Regions from separate parts of the Streptomyces sp. NPDC014764 genome, predicted to be linked through region 1. Evidence: predicted binding sites of a transcription regulator. Region 1 holds the regulator's gene; the other holds the start of a gene.
What was found. The regulator HspR, encoded in region 1, represses chaperone genes until heat shock. The targets are predictions, from matches to a motif close to TTGAGNNNNNNNNNCTCAA.
Positions count from the first base shown of each region.

Region 2: a site for HspR is predicted at 6,568-6,586, ahead of lon (endopeptidase La). Genes of this name have one in related genera too.

Region 1 is NZ_JBIBXY010000004.1:218,517-228,450, forward strand. It holds gene clpB (ATP-dependent chaperone ClpB) at 1-526, opposite strand, end outside; gene ACF1AG_RS12865 (TIGR03618 family F420-dependent PPOX class oxidoreductase) at 660-1,076, shown strand; gene ACF1AG_RS12870 (hypothetical protein) at 1,244-1,579, opposite strand; gene ACF1AG_RS12875 (helix-turn-helix transcriptional regulator) at 1,893-2,912, shown strand; gene ACF1AG_RS12880 (helix-turn-helix transcriptional regulator) at 2,909-3,907, shown strand; gene ACF1AG_RS12885 (helix-turn-helix transcriptional regulator) at 3,870-4,898, opposite strand; gene ACF1AG_RS12890 (substrate-binding domain-containing protein) at 5,038-6,144, opposite strand; gene ACF1AG_RS12895 (heat shock protein transcriptional repressor HspR) at 6,418-6,870, opposite strand; gene dnaJ (molecular chaperone DnaJ) at 6,875-8,047, opposite strand; gene grpE (nucleotide exchange factor GrpE) at 8,084-8,755, opposite strand; gene dnaK (molecular chaperone DnaK) at 8,752-9,934, opposite strand, start outside.
Region 2 is NZ_JBIBXY010000003.1:121,653-131,586, reverse strand. It holds gene ACF1AG_RS09335 (multifunctional oxoglutarate decarboxylase/oxoglutarate dehydrogenase thiamine pyrophosphate-binding subunit/dihydrolipoyllysine-residue succinyltransferase subunit) at 1-3,505, opposite strand, end outside; gene ACF1AG_RS09330 (HAMP domain-containing sensor histidine kinase) at 3,797-4,906, opposite strand; gene ACF1AG_RS09325 (response regulator transcription factor) at 4,903-5,643, opposite strand; gene ACF1AG_RS09320 (spermidine synthase) at 5,769-6,458, opposite strand; gene lon (endopeptidase La) at 6,609-9,023, shown strand; gene ACF1AG_RS09310 (lysozyme) at 9,097-9,927, opposite strand.

The sequences.
Region 1 (9,934 bases):
CCTCACGGGCGGCGGCGGTCAGGTCGGTGCCGAACTTCTCGAGGGCCTTGTACTGGCCCTCCGGGTCGGGAGTGGTCACCCGGCGCGTCCCCCTCGCCTTCTGGAAGGCCTCCTGCAGCTTGTCCGCGGTGGCGCCCTGCCGGGACAGTACCTCCCCTGCGGCCCCGCCCTTGGCAGCGATGCCGATCAGCAGGTGCTCGGTGGACAGGTACTCGTCGCCCAGCTCCTGCGCGCGGGACTGCGCGTCCGCGACGACGGCGAGCAGCTCACGGTTGGGCTGGGGCGGCGCCACCGTCGATCCGGTGACGCTCGGCAGCCCGGCGAGGACGCGCTCGGCCCCGGCGCGCACGGCGGCCTGGTCGGCGTCGACCTCGGAGAGCAGGTCCGTGATGTTCTCGTTCTCCTGCCCGGCGAGCAGGGCGAGCAGCAGGTGCGCGGGGGTGAGGTCGGGGTGTCCCTCGGTCACGGCCCGGTTGCCGGCGGCGCCCAGTGCGTCCCGGCTCCGGTTGGTCAGCTCGGCGTCCACGTGTCCGTTCTCCTCCTTGGTGCCCTTCGATGACCCTCGGCGTATGTCTGGCTGACTCTGCCAACGTCCACAAACTTGAGTCTATTCCACTCAAGGTAGTCCCCGCGAGAGGCAGAGGGCTAAGTTCCCGGGCATGGCCCTCACGTATTCGGTCGATCCGGGCGATCCGGACGCCCCCTATCTCAGCTTCTGGCGCGAGCGGCACCTGTGCACGCTGACGACGCTCCGCCCGGACGGCACGCCGCATCTGGTACCCGTCGGAGTCACCTACGACCCGGAGCAGTCGCTGGCAAGGGTGATCACCAACCGGACCAGCGCGAAGGTCCGCCACATCCGGGCGGCCGGGGAGGAGGGCGCGCCCGTCGCCGTCTGCCAGGTGGACGGCGGCCGGTGGGCGACGCTGGAGGGACGCGCACGGGTGCGCACGGAACCGGCGCGCGTCCAGGACGCGGTGGAGCGGTACGCGGAGCGGTACGGGCGGACGCCGGGACCCAACCCGGACCGGGTCGTCATCGAGATCGCGCTCACGCGGGCGATGGGGCGCGGGTGAGGAGCGGTGTGATCATCACCGGAAAGCAGCGGCTTCCGGCCATCACCCGATCCTGCCGATACCCGGAAATGTCCCCCAAAACTGCAGCGGCGTCACCGTGTTCAGGTCACGGTGACGCCGCTGCGGGGGGAAGCACCTGCGCGATCTGTTACGACGGGGGAATCGCGTCAGGCACTGCGGGGGGTGGCCGAGATGGTCCGCGGGGACCGGGAGTCGGGCTCCACCTGCCGGTGGTCCCGCTGGTCCAGGTTCACAAAGATCATGCCGTACCGGATGGCACACCGGACGGGCTTCGGCGCCCCCCTGGGCCGGCGCAGGCACCGGTACGCCCGCACGTCGCCGTCCTCGTCGCGGGTGACGACCACGGGCTCACCGAAGACGGTCACCATCAACGAGTCACCGCTGTGGGGGATCGCGGTGACCAGGTCGATGAAGTGCCATCCGGACCGGTAGGCGGTCGCCATCTCGCGCCGGAAGGAACGGTCGTCTGGTGGGGTGGTCATCTCTCAGCCCCAACTGCTGTCGTCTGTGGTCCGAGGAGCCACAGGACCCCAGCTGCTGTCCGGCGGCAGGGACACCCCTGCCGCACCCGCTCCCCAGCTGCTGTCAGCCCGGACGTCGCCCTCCGCGCCGGCCAGGCCACTCAGTACTCCGAAGGCCATGACGGCAGAGAAGGCGGCGACAAGTACCGAGCGAAGCGTTCTCTTGCGCATAGTCGGCTTCGTCCTCACTCGAAAGTCACCCTTCCCCCGTCAAGTAAGACGATGGCTCATTCGGGCACGTCATGGCCACACAATCGGTGCATCATGTTCCTGCATGTTCAGGACCCTGGGGGGTGGAGATTTGACTACGAATCGGACCAATGACGCACATCCCCATGCGGTGACCGAACTGTGCGAGGCCGGGAGCCGCCTGTACGGCGAAGCACTGCGCGCGGGACGCATTCCGCGCGGCGACGCGGATCCCGCCCCCTGCCTCATGGAACTGGCCCTGCTGCACCCGGATCCGGACGACCCCAACTGGCTGCGGCCGGTGTCGCCCGCGGTGGCGCTGGCCCAGCGGCTCAACCCGCTGGAGCGCGAGATCACGGAACGCCGGCGGATGTCGATCGAACTCGCCGACGCGTTCGAGCCGTTCATGGCCCTCAGCGCCCAGGCCACCACCAGCACCAACTCGATGACCGTGCTGGAGGGCTTCGACCGGATCAACGCGGCGCTCGACCTGGCCACCTCGCAGTGCCGCTCCGAGATGCTGAGCGTACAGCCCGGCGGCCGTCGCCTGGAGCACACGCTGGCCCAGGCGCTGGACCGGGACCAGCAGATGACCGAGCGCGGGGTGCGCATCCGCACCCTCTACCAGCACACCGCCCGGCACAGCCCCGAGACTCTCGCCTACGTGGCGCGTTTCGACACGGCCAAGGTGGAGTACCGGACCATCGACGAACTGGTGGAGCGGCTCATCATCCTCGACGAGACCGTCGCCTTCATCCCCATCCGGGAGGACCGGCAGGTGGCCCTGGAACTGCGCCACCCCGGCCTGGTGCGCTACCTCATCAAGGTCTTCGAGTTCATGTGGACCCGCGCGGTGTCGCTCAACGCCGGCGCACCCTACGAACCGGCGCCCGACGGACTGACGGAGGTGCAACACTCCATCGCGAAACTCCTGGTGGAAGGCCACGTGGACGAGGCCATCGCGCGCCGGCTCGGCATGAACGTCCGCACCTGCCGGGCGCACATAGCCAAGCTGGCCGCGACCCTCGGCAGCGGCAGCCGCGCCCAACTGGGTTACCTCATCGCCCAGTCCGGCATCCTCGACCAGGACGGCGGCCCCCGGTGACCCGCGCGCCGCACGCGGAGCACAGGGCGGACGAGCTGTGCCCGGCGGGGACCGGGCTGTACGAGCGGGCGCTGCGTGAGGGGCGGCTCGACGCGGACGAGGCGCAGGCGGCGCCCTGCGCGGTCGATCTGGGCCTGCTGCGGCCCGCCGTGGACGACCTGGGCGCCCTGGAGCCGCTGCCCCCCGCCATCGCCCTCCAGCAGCTGCTGCGCCGCTCGGGGGAGCGCATCGCGGCGGAACGGCGCCGTGAGGAGTGGCTGGCCGAGACCTTCCACGCGCTCATGGGCACCGGCGGCGGACCCGGCGGCGAGGCGAGCACGCCCACGCTCTCCCTGCTGAGCGGCCTGCACCGGATCAACGGCGCCATCGCGCAGGCGCTGGCCGACGGCACACGCGAGGTCCTGTGCATCCAGCCGCCGAACAACTACCAGACGTCCGAGTACGCGAGGACCGCCCAGGCCGCCGCCATGGTCCGCGACCAGCAGTTCCTCGACCGGGGCGGCAGGATCCGCGTGATCTACCCGCACACGCAGCGGCACATCCCCCTGGTCGTCGCCCGGTACGAGCAGTTGAGGGGCGACGCCCAGGCCCGCACCCTGGACGAGGTCACCGGCCGCATGATCATCGTGGACCGGACGGTCGCCTTCATCCCCGGGGACGACGAGGGCCACTCCGACATCGCCCTGGAGATCCGCCACCCGGCGGTCGTCGACTACCTGGTGAACATGTTCGACCGCTTCTGGCGGCTCGCCACCCCCATGCACCCCCAGGCCGTCCAGCCGCCCTCCCTGGGCGGTGTCACGGCCCGGCAGCGGGCCATCGCACGGCTGCTGGTCGAGGGACACACCGACGCCGTCGTCGCCGACCGGCTGGGCATGAACATCCGCACCGCGCGCGTCCACATCGCCAAGCTCGCCGCGACGCTGGGCAGCCAGAGCCGGGCCCAGCTCGGCTACCTCATCGGGCAGTCCGGGATTCTCGACCGGACAGAGTGACCTCGGGGCCCCGGGGCTTGTCCAGCCCCGCCTGGGCGATCCGCACCCCCAGCTGAGTGCGGCTCGCCGCGCCCAGCGTCTCCGAGAGGCGGGCGATGTGGGCGCGGCAGGTGCGGACGCTGATACCCAGGCGCTCCGCGATGACCGCGTCCTGATGCCCCTCCGCCAGCAGCGCCGCGATGGACTGCTCGCGGTGCGAGATGCCCTCGATGCCCGTGTCGGGAAGCGGCGCGGTCAGCGGGATGGCGAGCCGCCACAGCCGCTCGAAGACCGTGCCCAGGTACTCCACCAGCGCCGGGTGGCGCAGCTCCAGGGCCATCGTGCGCTCGGCGTTGGCGGGGATGAAGGCGACCGTGCGGTCGAAGAGGATGAGCCGCTCGATGACCTCGTCCAGCGTGCGCGCCTCCACCGCGTCGCCCATCAGCTCCAGATAGTTGAGCAACCCGTGCCCGTGCCGCGCGACATGGGTGTACAGATCCCGCATCCGCACACCGCGCCCGCGCAGCGCCATCGCCCGGTGCAGGCCCTCCGACAGCTCGGCCTCGCGCCGGATGCCTCCGGGCTGGACGGTGAGCACCTCCGTGGTGCACGCCTGCGTCGCCTCGTCCATCGCCGCCTGGATACGTGCCAGTCCGTCCAGCACACGGATCGCGGGGCCCTCCGAGGCCCCGCCCGCCGGCACCTGGCGGCCGAGACCGGCGTACCACTCGAAGGCGGCGACCGCCGAGCCGACCCGGCGCTGACTCGCCCTCACCTCGTCGTACATGCCGCGCAGCAGCCGGGTCATGACCTCCTGCGGGGAGGTGGGGACCAGCCAGTCCATGTCGTCCGGGTCGGGGTGCAGCAGAGCCAGCTCCATCAGGCAGGGGACCCGCTCGGCCTCCCGGCGCGGCAGCCGTCCGCGCCGTACGGCCCGGGAGTACACGCGGTCCCCGGCCTCGCACAGTCGGTCAGCACCGTGCGGATGCTCGTCCGCCCCGTGCCCGGCCATCGCCCATCCCACCCCCGGTTCAGCGTCTTTCCGCGAGCGCAACTATGCGCGGCCGGAACCTGCTGTGCAACACGGGACCGGCCACCGCACCGGCCCGGAGGCCGGCGGGTGGCCGGATTCGTACGAAGGCGTACGGGGGTTACTTGAGCCCGATCTCCGCGCAGGCGTCCTTGAACTCGCCGGTGCAGATGTCGGACACCTCGTAGAAGCCGTCGGCGATGACGGTGTCCTCCAGGTTGTCCTGGGTCAGCGCGACCACCGGCACCAGCTGCGCCGGGATGTCCTGCTCGGTGGGGCTGTCGACACGGTCCCGGGTGAGCGCGTCGAACTGGATGCCGCGGCCCTGGACCTTCGCCACGGCCATCTCCGCGGCGTTCTCCGCCTCTTCGGGGTAGGACTTGTAGACGCTCATGTACTGCTCGCCGGCCACGATGCGCTGCACCGCGGCCAGTTCCGCGTCCTGGCCGGTGATGGGCGGCAGCTTGGTCACACCCGCGGCGCGCAGCGCCTTGACGATGCCGCCCGCCATGCCGTCGTTGGCGGAGTACACACCCTCGATGTTGTCGAGGCCGATCTCGCTGATCGCCTCTTTCATGTTCTTCTCGGCGTTCTTCGGGTCCCAGTCCTTGGTGTCGAAGGACTTGGCGATGGTGACCTTGCCCTTGAGCTCGGACAGCGCCCCGGCCTTGAACTGCTTGGCGTTGGGGTCGGTCGACGAGCCGTTCATCATCACGATCTTGTCGGTGATGCTCAGGTTGCCGCCCATCGCCTCCAGCAGTGAGCGTCCCTGCACCTCGCCCACGAGGGAGTTGTCGAAGGAGATGTACGCGTCGATCGGGCCCTCGGCGAGCCGGTCGTAGGCGATGACCGGGATGCCGGCCTCCTTCGCCTTCGAGACGCTCTCCGCGATGCCGTGCGCGTCCACCGCGTCCAGCACGATGACGTCGACCTTCTTCTCGATCATGCGCTGCATCTGGCCGGCCTGCTTGTCCGCGTCCGCCTCGGCGTTGGCGTACTCGACCTTGCCCTTGTTGTCGGTGAGCGACTCCACCTTCTTCTTGAACATGGGGTAGTCCCACTGCTCGTAGCGCGTGTTGGCCTTCTCCGGGAGGAGCAGGCCCACCGTGATGTCGTCCCCCTTGGCGGGGGTCGCGTCGTCGCTGCTGCCTGTCGCGCCGAGCATGCCGCAGCCGGCGAGCGTGACGGACATGGAGACGGCGGCCACGGATATGGCGATACGACGCATGCGAGGGCTCACTTCAGGTGCGTTTTGGACGTGGGCACAGCTTTGCGGCCCATGTGACTGAAAAGCCAACGCTTCGGCGACCACCGCGTCAAGAGGCAGCCACTTAACGAGATGAACACGACACGGTGCGCTGAACTCGTGAAAGTCCTGCGAACACGCCGCGGGGATCACCTGGACACGCAGGCATACCATAGCCACAGCTGTGGTCGTGGATGAGAGAAGGGGCCCGTGGGTTCTGCGAACCCACGGGCCCCTCTTCGCTTGCGCGCGCCGTCAGTCGGACTGCTGCTGACGCTTGGGACGCCAGACCACGAGCGCGCTGGTCTGCTGCACCTCCTGGTAAGGCACCAGGTCACGACGGTACGAGGCGTGCACGGCGGCCTCGCGCTGACGCATGGCCGCCGCCGCGCCGTCGAGCGCGTCCTCCAGTTCGGCCACACGGGCCTGGAGCGCGGCGACCTGGTTCTCCAGTTCGATGATGCGCTTGATTCCGGCCAGGTTGATGCCCTCGTCCTGTGACAACTGCTGCACCTGACGGAGCAGTTCGATGTCACGGGCCGAGTAGCGCCGGCCCCGGCCCGCCGTACGGTCCGGCGACACGAGTCCCAGACGGTCGTACTGACGCAGCGTCTGCGGGTGCAGGCCGGAGAGCTGGGCCGCCACCGAAATGACGTAGACCGGGGTGTCCTGGGTCAGTTCGTACGGGTTGCGTCGACGGCCGTCCATCGCATCAAGCTCCCTTCGCGGCCTGGAACAGCTCCGCCCGCGGATCCTGGTCCGCGGTTGCCTCGCGATACGCCTCCAGGGCGTCACGAGCCTTCCCCGTCAGGTCCTTGGGGACACTCACCTCGACGGTGACCAGCAGATCGCCGCGGGTGCCGTCCTTGCGGACCGCGCCCTTGCCGCGGGCGCGCAGGGTGCGCCCGTTGGGTGTGCCCGGCGGCAGCTTCAGCGTCACCGGCGGACCGCCCAGCGTCGGGACCCGGATCTCGCCCCCGAGGGCCGCCTCGGGGTACGTCACCGGCACCGTGACCGTCAGGTTGTCGTCCTTGCGGCCGAACACCGGGTGGGTGCCGACGTGCACGACGACGTACAGGTCGCCCGCGGGGCCGCCGCGCTCGCCCGGCGCGCCCTTGCCGCGCAGCCGGATCCGCTGGCCGTCGCTGACCCCCGCGGGGATGCGCACCTGCATCGTCCGCGAGGACTTGGCCCGCCCGCTGCCCTTGCAGACCTCGCAGGGTTCCTCCGCGATCAGGCCGCGGCCCTTGCAGTCCGGGCAGGGGTCGGTCAGCGAGAAGCCGCCGCCGGAGCCCCGCGCCACCTGTCCGGTGCCGACGCAGGTCGGGCACACGCGCGGCGTGCCGTTCTTGTCGCCGGTGCCCGAACAGGCCTTGCAGGGCGACTGCGACGACATCCGCAGCGGGACGGTCGCGCCCTCGATGGCCTCGGTGAAGCTGAGCGTCACCTCGGACTCGATGTCCTGGCCCCGTCGCGGCTGGGTCCGGGTGGCCCCCGGGCCGCCCCGGTTGAACAGGCCCCCGAAGACGTCACCGAGGCCGCCGCCGAAGCCGCCCGCCTGGCCGCCGGCCTGACCTCCGAAGAGGTCACCCAGGTCGAAGTTGAAGGAACCGCCGCCCGCGCCCGGCCCCGGGCGGAACCCGCCGTTGCCGAAGAGGGCGCGCGCCTCGTCGTACTCCTTGCGCTTCTTGGGGTCGCCGAGGACGTCGTTCGCCTCGGAGATCTCCTTGAACCGCTCCTCCGCCTTGGTGTTCCCCTTGTTGGCGTCCGGGTGGTACTCGCGGGCGAGCTTCCGGTACGCCTTCTTGATCTCGGCCTCGGTGGCGTCCTTGGGGACGCCGAGGACCTTGTAGTAGTCCTTCTCGATGAAGTCCTTGGTGCTCATCCCCGACGTCCCTCCTTCCCTGCGTCAGCTGTAACGTCAGCCCTCCTCCGGGCCACCGCTCTCCTTGTTCTCCCCGTCGGCCTGCGCCTCGGAGCCCTCCTCGGCCGGCGGAGCCGTCTGCGCGCCGGGCTGCGGCTCGGCGACGGCCACCCGCGCGGGGCGGATGGTGCGCTCGCCGATGCGGTACCCCGGCTGCAGGATCGCCACGCACGTCGTCTCGGTGACGTCCGGCGCGTAGGAGTGCATCAGGGCCTCGTGGATCGTCGGGTCGAAGGGCTCGCCCTCCTTGCCGAACTGCTGGAGGCCCAGCTTGGCCACCGTGGTCTCCAGCGACTCGGCGACCGACTTGAAGCCGCCCACCAGCTCGCCGTGCTCACGTGCCCGGCCGATGTCGTCGAGCACCGGGAGCAGTTCGGTCAGGAGATTCGCCACGGCGGTCTCCTTCACGGCTGCCCGGTCCCGCTCGACACGGCGACGGTAGTTCTGGAACTCCGCCTGGAGGCGCTGGAGGTCCGCGGTGCGCTCGTTCAGCGCGCTGCGGGTCTGGTCCAGCTGGGCCACCAGAGCGGCGTCCTGCTCGGTGTCCCCGGCCGGGGCCGCCTCTTCCTCGGGAGAGGGAGCGGCGGCCTGCGGCTCGGCGTCGTCGGACGGTGCGCCGGAAGGGACATCGGGCTGCTGGTCGTCGAAGCCCGGGGTCTCTTCCGTCACGCCGCACCGTCCTTCCGGTCCTCGTCGACGATCTCGGCGTCGACGACGTCGTCGTCGGCCTTGGCCTCACCGGCGCCGGCGGAGGAGCCGCCCGCGGCCTGCGCGCCCTGGGCGTCGGCGTACATCGCCTGGCCCAGCTTCTGCGAGACGGCGGCGACCTTCTCGGTGGCCGTGCGGATCTCGGCGGTGTCCTCGCCCTTGAGCTTCTCCTTCAGCTCGGCGACGGCGGCCTCGACCTCGGTCTTGATCTCGCCGGGCACCTTGTCCGCGTTGTCCGTGAGGAACTTCTCGGTCTGGTAGACGAGCTGCTCGCCCTGGTTGCGGGACTCGGCGGCCTCGCGGCGGGCGTGGTCCTCCTCCGCGTACTTCTCGGCCTCCTGACGCATGCGCTCGACCTCGTCCTTCGGGAGCGAAGAGCCGCCGGTGACGGTCATCTTCTGCTCCTTGCCGGTGCCGAGGTCCTTCGCCGTGACGTGCATGATGCCGTTGGCGTCGATGTCGAAGGAGACCTCGATCTGCGGGACGCCACGCGGCGCCGGCGGCAGACCGGTCAGCTCGAACATGCCGAGCTTCTTGTTGTACGCCGCGATCTCGCGCTCGCCCTGGTAGACCTGGATCTGCACCGACGGCTGGTTGTCCTCGGCCGTCGTGAAGATCTCGGAGCGCTTGGTCGGGATCGTGGTGTTGCGCTCGATCAGCTTGGTCATGATGCCGCCCTTGGTCTCGATGCCGAGGGACAGCGGGGTGACGTCGAGCAGGAGGACGTCCTTGACCTCGCCCTTGAGGACACCGGCCTGGAGCGCGGCGCCGATGGAGACGACCTCGTCCGGGTTGACGCCCTTGTTGGCCTCCTTGCCGCCGGTCAGGTCCCTGACCAGTTCGGCGACGGCGGGCATACGGGTCGAACCGCCGACCAGAACGACGTGGTCGATCTCGCTGACGGAGATGCCGGCGTCCTTGATCACGTTGTTGAACGGCGTCTTGCAGCGCTCGAGCAGGTCCGCGGTCAGCTGCTGGAACTGGGCGCGGGTCAGCTTCTCGTCGAGGTGCAGGGGGCCCTCGGCGGAGGCGGTGATGTACGGGAGGTTGATCGAGGTCTCGGTGGACGAGGACAGCTCGATCTTCGCCTTCTCGGCGGCCTCACGCAGACGCTGCAGCGCCATCTTGTCCTTGCCCAGG
Region 2 (9,934 bases), on a different contig from region 1:
CGTCCGCGCCGCGCTTCTTCTTCTCGGCGGCCAGGTCGTAGTAGACCTTGCCGGCGCAGAAGACGACCTTCTTCACGGCGGCCGGGTCGACCGTGTCGTCGCCGATGACCGGGCGGAACTGGCCCGTGGTGAACTCCTCCGCCTTCGACGCGGCGGCCTTCAGGCGCAGCATCGACTTCGGGGTGAAGACGACCAGCGGCTTGTGGTGCGGGTTGTGCACCTGCCACCGCAGGAGGTGGAAGTAGTTCGACGGCGAGGTCGGCATGGCGACCGTCATGTTGTTCTGGGCGCAGAGCTGCAGGAAGCGCTCCGGGCGGGCCGAGGAGTGGTCCGGGCCCTGGCCCTCGTAGCCGTGGGGGAGGAGCAGGACCACACCGGAGGTCTGGGCCCACTTCTGCTCGGCCGACGAGATGAACTCGTCCACGACCGTCTGCGCGCCGTTGACGAAGTCGCCGAACTGCGCCTCCCAGAGCACGAGCGCGTCCGGGCGGGCCAGCGAGTAGCCGTACTCGAAGCCCATGGCCGCGTACTCGGACAGCAGGGAGTTGTAGACGTTCAGCCGCGCCTGGTCCTCGGAGAGGTACTGCAGCGGCGTGTACTCCTCGCCCGTCTCGCGGTCGATGATGACCGCGTGACGCTGGCCGAAGGTGCCGCGCTGCGAGTCCTGGCCGGCGAGCCGGACCGGGACGCCCTCGAGGAGCAGCGAGCCGAAGGCGAGGGTCTCGCCCATGCCCCAGTCGATGGTGCCGTCCTCGACCATCGACGCCCGGCGCTGCAGCTGCGGCAGCAGACGCGGGTGGACGGTGATGTGGTCGGGGATGTTCACCTGCGACTCGGCGATCCGCTTCACGACCTCCGTGCTCACCGCGGTGTTCACGGCGACCGGGAACTCGGCCTGCGGGTCGGACGGGGCGGCCGTGGCCGGCTGCGAGGTGGCCTCGCGGACCTCGGTGAAGACCTTCTCCAGCTGGCCCTGGTAGTCCTGCAGCGCCTGCTCGGCCTCTTCCAAAGTGATGTCGCCGCGACCGATGAGGGACTCGGTGTAGAGCTTGCGCACCGAGCGCTTCTTGTCGATCAGGTCGTACATCAGAGGCTGGGTGAAGGCCGGGTTGTCCGACTCGTTGTGACCGCGGCGGCGGTAGCAGAGGAGGTCGATCACCACGTCCTTGTTGAACGCCTGGCGGAACTCGAAGGCCAGGCGCGCGACGCGCACGACCGCCTCCGGGTCGTCGCCGTTCACGTGGAAGATCGGGGCCTCGATCATGCGGGCCACGTCCGTCGCGTACATGGAGGAGCGCGACGACTCGGGGGCCGCGGTGAAGCCGACCTGGTTGTTGATGACGACGTGCACGGTGCCGCCGGTGCGGTAGCCGCGCAGCTGCGACATGTTCAGGGTCTCGGCCACGACGCCCTGGCCCGCGAAGGCCGCGTCGCCGTGGATCGCCACCGGCAGGACGGTGAAGTCCGTGCCGCCCTTGTTGATGATGTCCTGCTTGGCGCGGGAGACGCCCTCCAGGACCGGGTCGACCGCCTCCAGGTGCGAGGGGTTGGCGACCAGGGAGACCTTGATCTGCTCGCCGTCCAGGCCGGTGAAGGTGCCCTCGGCGCCCAGGTGGTACTTCACGTCGCCGGAGCCGTGCATCGACTTCGGGTCGAGGTTGCCCTCGAACTCGCGGAAGATCTGCGCGTACGACTTGCCGACGATGTTGGCGAGGACGTTCAGGCGGCCGCGGTGGGCCATGCCGATGACGACCTCGTCCAGGCGGGACTCGGCGGCCGAGTCCAGCACCGCGTCGAGCAGCGGGATGACGGACTCGCCGCCCTCCAGCGAGAAGCGCTTCTGGCCGACGTACTTGGTCTGCAGGAAGGTCTCGAAGGCCTCCGCCGCGTTCAGCCGGCGCAGGATGCGCAGCTGCTCCTCGCGCTCCGGCTTGGTGTGGCCGCGCTCCACGCGGTCCTGGATCCACTTGCGCTGCTTGGGGTCCTGGATGTGCATGAACTCGATGCCGGTGGTGCGGCAGTACGAGTCGCGGAGCACACCGAGGATGTCGCGCAGCTTCATCATCGACTTGCCGGCGAAACCGCCGACGGCGAACTCGCGCTCCAGGTCCCACAGGGTGAGGCCGTGCTCGACGATGTCCAGGTCGGGGTGCTTGCGGACCTTGTACTCGAGCGGGTCGGTGTCGGCCATGACGTGGCCGCGGACCCGGTAGGAGTGGATCAGGTCGAAGACCCGGGCGGCCTTGGTGACGTCGTCGTCGTGGCTGGCGTCGATGTCCTTGAGCCAGCGGACCGGCTCGTAGGGGATGCGCAGGGCCTCGAAGATCTCGTCGTAGAAGTTGTTCTCGCCGAGGAGGAGGTTCGCGACCTGGCGCAGGAACTCGCCGGAGGCGGCGCCCTGGATCACCCGGTGGTCGTAGGTCGACGTGAGCGTCATGACCTTCGAGATACCGAGCTTGTTCAGGGTGTCCTGGGAGGTGCCCTGGAACTCCGCCGGGTAGTCCATGGAGCCGACGCCCATGATCACGGACTGGCCGGGCATCAGGCGCGGCACGGAGTGGACGGTGCCGAGGCCTCCGGGGTTGGTCAGGGAGACCGTGACACCGGTGAAGTCGTCCATCGTCAGCTTGTTGTCGCGGGCGCGACGGACGATGTCCTCGTAGGCCTGCCAGAACTCGAAGAAGTTCAGCGTCTCGGCCTTCTTGATCGCCGCGACGACGAGCTGGCGGTCGCCGTTGGGCTTGACCAGGTCGATGGCGAGACCGAGGTTGATGTGCTCCGGCTTCACCAGGGTCGGCTTGCCGTCCACCTTGGCGTACGAGTGGTTCATCGACGGCATGGCCTTGATGGCCTGGACCATGGCGTAGCCGATGAGGTGCGTGAAGGAGATCTTCCCGCCCCGCGCGCGCTTCAGGTGGTTGTTGATGACGATGCGGTTGTCGAACAGCAGCTTCACCGGGACCGCGCGCACGGACGTGGCCGTGGGCAGCTCCAGCGAGGCGTCCATGTTCTTGGCCACCGCGGCGGACGGGCCGCGCAGGGTGACCTGCTCGGGACCGCTCTTCGCCTCGCCCGCGGGCTCGGCCTTCCTGGCCGGCGCCGGCTTGGCGGCGGGAGCGGCCTGCTTCGCCGGCTGGGCCGGGGCCTTCGCCTGCGCGGGGGCCTGCGCCTGCGCCGGGGCCTTGGCCGCCGGGGCGGGCGCGGCGGGCTGCGCGGGCGCCTGGGCCTTCGCGGGCGCGGGCGGGGCCGGCTGGGACGGAGCGGTGGGGGTCACCGCGGCCCCCGCGGCCGCGTCACCCGCCGGAGCCGAGGACGCGGGAGCGCCCGGCTTGTAGTCGGCGAAGAAGTCCCACCAGGCTCGGTCCACCGAGTTCGGGTCCTGGAGGTACTGCTGGTAGATCTCGTCGACGAGCCATTCGTTGGCACCGAAGGCCGCAGCGGGGTTCTTTCCCGCTTGGTCGGTGTCGGTCGAGATGCTCGAGTTACTGGGGGACTGTGGCGACACGGCGTCAACCGCCCTCTTCCGCTTCGCAAGATGATGGACAGCGGAAATAAAGGCTACGCCTCCCCGCGCGAGAAGGTCAGGCCGGGCCCGTGCAACGTCGTGCACATCACATCTCAGCGGGTGTTTCGGCTCTGGAAATGGCGGGAAACAAGCGAGGTTCCGCTTCTTCGGACGGTATCAGGCATCGCTCGACCAGGGCCCTGCGCGCCCCGCGCGCGGGCCTGTGCCTGATCACACGTGTCCGCCAGGGCGAACGCAGATGGATCTTGAGGCTCCGGTTCGAACTTTACGTCAACTTGGCACAGAAGAGGGCCCCGGAAGAGTGATCAGAATCCGGCAACCACGCTCGGATTCCGCCACCCCGATCCGGCCGCCGTGAAGATCCACGGCCCAGCGGGCGATCGCGAGGCCGAGGCCGGTGCCGCCGTCGCTGCCGGGGCCGTGCGGCCGGTTGACGCTGCCGCGGTTGAACCGCTCGAAGACCCGGTGCCACTCCGTCCGCGGGATGCCCGGCCCCTCGTCCAGCACCTCCAGCTCGAGCGACTCCGGCGCGGAACCCTGCCGGGCCCGCACGGTCACCCGGCCGTGCGGCGGGCTGTGCTTGACCGCGTTGTCGATCAGGTTGGCGACGACCTGGTGGATCCGCTCGGGGTCGGCGTGCGCCACCAGCTCGGGCGGCGAGACGTCCAGGTGCAGATGCACGTCCGTACGGGTGTGGCTGCCGGAGCCGGAGGCCATGCTCGCGCGGGCGGAGGCCACCATGTTGGCCTCCTTCAGCACGCCCGACAGGTACGGCCACACCTCGAAGCGGCGTTTCCGCAGCGGGACCACGCCGTTGTCCAGGCGCGAGAGGTCCAGCAGCGTCTCCACCAGCCGGCCGAGCCGCTCGGTCTGCTTCAGGGCCGTGCGCATCGTCTCGGGGTCGGCCCGGGTGACCCCGTCGACGATGTTCTCCAGCACCGCGCGCAGTCCCGCGATGGGGGTGCGCAGCTCGTGCGAGACGTTGGCGACCAGTTCCTTGCGCTGGCTGTCCTGCTCCTCCAGCTCGTCGGCCATGACGTTGATCGTCTGGGCCAGGTCGCCCAGCTCGTCGCGGCGGCTCTCGCGCACCCGGCGGGTGTAGTCGCCGTGCGAGATGGACCGCGCGACGGCGTTCATGTCGTCCAGCGGGGCGGTGAGGGAGTGCGCCACGAACTGGGTGATCAGCAGCGTGGCGATCATCGAGAAGACCGTGATGAAGCGCAGCTCCGTCTTGGTGTGCACCGCGATCACCGAGAGTCCGGTGGTGATCAGGACCGAGACGACGACCAGCGCGCCCAGTTTGGTCTTGATCGAGAACGGCCGCACATTGCCCCAGGGCTGCTTCTTCCGCTGTCCGCGTCCCGCCGGACCCCCGCTCATGGCGTCGGCGTCTCCAGGGCGTAGCCCACGCCGTGCACCGTGCGGATGCGCTCCGCGCCGATCTTCCGGCGCAGCGCCTTGATGTGGCTGTCCACGGTCCGGGTGCCGGAGGCGTCCGCCCAGTCCCAGACCTCGGCCAGCAGCTGCTCACGGGAGAGCACCGCGCGCGGGGTGTTGGCCAGGCACACCAGGAGGTCGAACTCGGTGGGCGTCAGGTGGACGTCCTCGCTGCGCACGCGCACCCGGCGCTGCGCGTGGTCGATCTCCAGCTCGCCCAGGCGCAGGATGCCGCTGCGCGGGGTGGTGGCCGCGAGGGCCGCGCGCTCCATGCGGCGCAGCAGCACGTGCACCCGCGCCGCCAGCTCGCGCATGGAGAACGGCTTGGTCATGTAGTCGTCGGCGCCGACGCCGAGGCCCACCAGCATGTCGGTCTCGTCGTCGCGCGCGGTGAGCATCATCACCGGCACGGGCCGCTGGGCCTGCACGCGCCGGCAGACCTCCAGGCCGTCGAAGCCCGGCAGCATGATGTCGAGGATCAGCAGGTCGGGCTGCCAGGCCTCCGCCGTGTCCACCGCGGACGGGCCGTCGCCCGCCGTTTGCACCAGGAATCCCTCGGCACGCAGGCGGGTCGCGATGGCGTCCACGATCGTCGCGTCGTCCTCGACCACCAGGACCCTGCGCTGCGCGCCGGGGGTGGTCGTCGCCGTGCCGTTGTGGGAGGTGTGTGTCTGCTCCATCGCCCGCCCCTGAGGTGTGCTTTTTCCGGAATCCGTGGGGTGATCCGTCGTCTGCGCATCACTGCGATTGACGCTTGAATGATCCGCGTCAGGGCAGCAGCGTACGGGGATTCACCACGGGTTTGCTATCCAGGGCGGACGCCGATGTGCACGACGTCCGGAACGCCCCGGGCAACGGGGATCTCTTCGGTACGGACCTGCCGGAATCCGGCATTCCGCAAGGTTCCCTCGAATTCCGGTGAAGGCTTCGCGGACCATACCGCGAGGACCCCGCGCGGCTTCAACACCCTTGCACATGCCGCGAGTCCGTCCGGCGAATAAAGGCCCTCGTTGCCCTCGTCGACGGTCCAGTCGGGCCCGTTGTCGATGTCGAGGCACAGCGCGTCGAACGTGTCGGACGTCTCATTGACGTAAGCGATCAAGTCCTGCTCGACGATCTCCGTCCGCGGATCGGCGAGCGCCGCTCCGGAGAGGTCGGCCAGCGGGCCCGAGCGGTGCCACCCGATGATCGCGGGCTCCCGCTCCACGACGGCGATCCGGCCCCAGCGCTCCTGGCCGGCCGCGTGCGTCAGGGAGAAGCCGGCGCCCAGCCCGCCGATCAGCACCGAGGGGTCCTCGGCCCGCGGGTCCAGGGCCGCCAGGGCCGCGTCCACGAGCAGCCGCTCGGAACGCCCGTCGGAGGTGTCCATCAGGAAGCAGCCGTTGGCGATGATCTGCAGCAGACCGCCGTGTCTGCGCAGCACGACCTCGCCGTACGGGCCCTCGCGACGGTCCAGGACTTCAGGAGCTTCGGGAATGCCGTAGGGGGTGGACATGCGTTCATCCTGGCAGGCCCCGCGGTGCGGGGGCCCGGCCCCTCGGAGTCCGGCCCGGTGATCGCTCAGAGCGAACGCCACCCCGGGAACATTCGGCCGCTCCCCTGCATTGAGTCGACGTAGCTCAACTTGACTGCCGAAGGGGAGATCATGGCTGCTGAGTCCACACCGCTCGCCCTGCCCGTGCTGCCGCTCGACGACGAGGTCGTGCTGCCGGGGATGGTGGTTCCGCTGGACCTGAGCGATTCCGAGGTGCGCGCGGCGGTGGAGGCCGCCCAGGCCGCCGCCCGCGACGAGCCGGGCAAGCCGAAGGTGCTGCTCGTGCCGCGCGTCGACGGCACCTACGCCGGGATCGGCGTACTGGGCACCGTCGAGCAGGTCGGCCGGCTGGCCGACGGCGACCCCGGCGCCCTGATCCGCGGCCGGGGGCGGGTGCGCATCGGCGCCGGCACCACCGGGCCGGGCGCGGCGCTGTGGGTGGAGGGCACCCGCATCGACGAGAGCGTGTCCGAGCCGCTGCCGGGGAACGTGACCGAACTGGTCAAGGAGTACAAGGCGCTCGCCACCGCCTGGCTCCGCAAGCGCGGCGCCTGGCAGGTCGTGGACCGCGTCCAGGCCATCGACGACGTCTCCGCGCTCGCCGACAACTCCGGCTACTCGCCGTTCCTCACCACCGAGCAGAAGGTCGCCCTGCTGGAGACCACCGACCCGGTGGCCCGGCTGAAGCTCGCCACCCAGCAGCTGCGCGACCACCTCGCCGAGCAGGACGTCGCCGAGACCATCGCCAAGGACGTCCAGGAGGGCGTCGACAAGCAGCAGCGGGAGTTCCTGCTCCGCCGCCAGCTGGAGGCTGTCCGCAAGGAGCTGCGCGAGCTGAACGGCGAGCAGGACGGCGACGAGTCCGACGACTACCGGGCCCGCGTCGAGGCCGCCGATCTCCCCGAGAAGGTCCGCGAGGCCGCGCTCAAGGAGGTCGACAAGCTGGAGCGCTCCTCCGACCAGTCGCCCGAGGGCTCCTGGATCCGCACCTGGCTCGACACGGTCCTGGAGATGCCGTGGAACGAGCGCACCGAGGACTCCTACGACATCCAGGGCGCCCAGGCCGTCCTGGACGCCGAGCACGCGGGTCTGCAGGACGTGAAGGAGCGCATCACCGAGTACCTGGCTGTGCGGAAGCGCCGGAGCGACCGGGGTCTCGGCGTCGTCGGCGGCCGGCGCGGCGGTGCCGTGCTGGCACTGGTGGGTCCGCCCGGCGTCGGCAAGACCTCGCTCGGCGAGTCCGTCGCCCACGCCATGGGCCGCAAGTTCGTCCGCGTCGCCCTCGGCGGCGTCCGCGACGAGGCGGAGGTCCGCGGCCACCGCCGCACCTACGTCGGCGCGCTGCCCGGCCGGATCGTCCGGGCGATCAAGGAGGCCGGTTCGATGAACCCGGTCGTCCTGCTCGACGAGATCGACAAGGTCGGCTCCGACTTCCGCGGCGACCCGGCCGCGGCCCTGCTGGAGGTCCTCGACCCGGCGCAGAACCACACCTTCCGGGACCACTACCTGGAGGTCGAGCTCGACCTGTCCGACGTGGTGTTCCTCGCCACCGCCAACGTCCTGGAGGCCATCCCGGAGGCCCTGCTCGACCGCATGGAGCTGGTCCGCCTCGACGGCTACACCGAGGACGAGAAGATCGTCATCGCCCGCGACCACCTGCTCCCGCGCCAGCTGGAGCGGGCCGGGCTCCAGCCGGACGAGGTGACGCTCGAGGAGGGCGCCCTGCGCAAGCTCGCCGGCGAGTACACGCGCGAGGCGGGCGTGCGCAACCTGGAACGGTCGGTCGCACGGCTGCTGCGCAAGGTCGCGGCCCAGCACGAACTGGGGGAGCGGGAGCTGCCGTTCACCGTGACCGCGGACGACCTGCGGGGCCTGATCGGGCGGCCGCACCACGTGCCGGAGTCCGCCCAGGAGCCCGCCGAGCGGCGCACCGCGGTGCCCGGCGTCGCCACCGGGCTCGCCGTGACCGGCGCCGGCGGTGACGTCCTCTACGTCGAGGCGTCCCTGGCCGACCCGGAGACGGGCGCGGCGGGGCTGACCCTGACCGGGCAGCTGGGCGACGTGATGAAGGAGTCGGCGCAGATCGCGCTGAGCTTCCTGCGCAGCCGCGGAGCCGAGCTGGAGCTCCCGGTCGGCGACCTGAAGGACCGGGGCGTGCACATCCACTTCCCGGCGGGCGCCGTCCCCAAGGACGGCCCGAGCGCGGGCATCACGATGACCACGGCCCTGGCCTCGCTGCTCTCCGGACGCCTGGTCCGCACGGACGTGGCGATGACCGGCGAGGTGTCGCTGACCGGACGGGTGCTGCCGATCGGCGGCGTGAAGCAGAAGCTGCTCGCCGCGCACCGGGCTGGCGTCACCACCGTGATCATCCCCAAGCGCAACGAGCCCGACCTGGACGACGTCCCGGCGGAGGTGCTGGAGAAGCTCGACGTGCACGCCGTCACCGACGTCCGCCAGGTCCTGGAGCTGGCGCTGTCCCCGGCGACGAACGGGGCGGCGCCGGAGGTTCCGGTGGCCGCGTGACGGGGGCCGCCGGATGAGGGGAGGCCCGGGCTCCGTGAGGGAGGCCCGGGCCTTTCCCGTACCGCCGCCCGGGTCAGCTGCCGGCGGCGAAGATCCGCACCCCGTCGAGGGTGCCGTTGAAGCGGTCGTGGTCGCCGACCGTCGGACCCGTCGAGGTGTACTGCCACATCGTGTACGTGTCCCAGCCGGCCGGCAGTTCGCCGACGGTGGAGGCGTACCTGGCGATCCACAGCGGGGTGGTGGAGGCGAATCCGGCGTAGTTGCCGGTGCACTGCTTCCACCAGCTGGTCGCGGTGTAGATGACGGCGTCACGGCCGGTGCGGGCGCGGTAGCGGTCGAGGAAGTCGCGGATCCAGCTCACCATCGAGCTCGCCGACTTGCCGTAGCAGTCGTCGCCGTACGGGTTCCACTCGATGTCCAGGACGCCCGGCAGCGTGCGGCCGTCGGCGGACCAGGCGCCGCCGCGGTCCACGAAGTAGTCCGCCTGGGCGGCGCCGCTCGTGGTGTCGGGAGTGGCGAAGTGGTAGGCGCCGCGGACCATGCCGACGTCGTAGGAGCCGTTGTACTGCTGCGCGTGGTACGGGTTGGTGTAGTACGTGCCCTCCGTCGCCTTGGCGTAGGCCCAGCGCACCCCGCTGTTCCACAGGGTGGTCCAGGCGACGTTGCCCTGGTGGCTGGAGACGTCCACGCCCTCCGTCTGGGTGGAGCGGGAGGTGGGCAGGCCGGCCTGGCCGTCGTGGGCGAGGACGCCCATGCCCATGTGGGCGGAGCCGCGCGGCGGGACGGAGGGGGAGGCGCCGTCGGCGACGGCGGAGGTCTGCGGGAGGGCGAGCAGCGCGAGCAGGACTGCGCCGGCGGTGCCGAGCGCGCGTATGCGGACGAGTCGGGATCTGTGCACAGGCATGACGCAT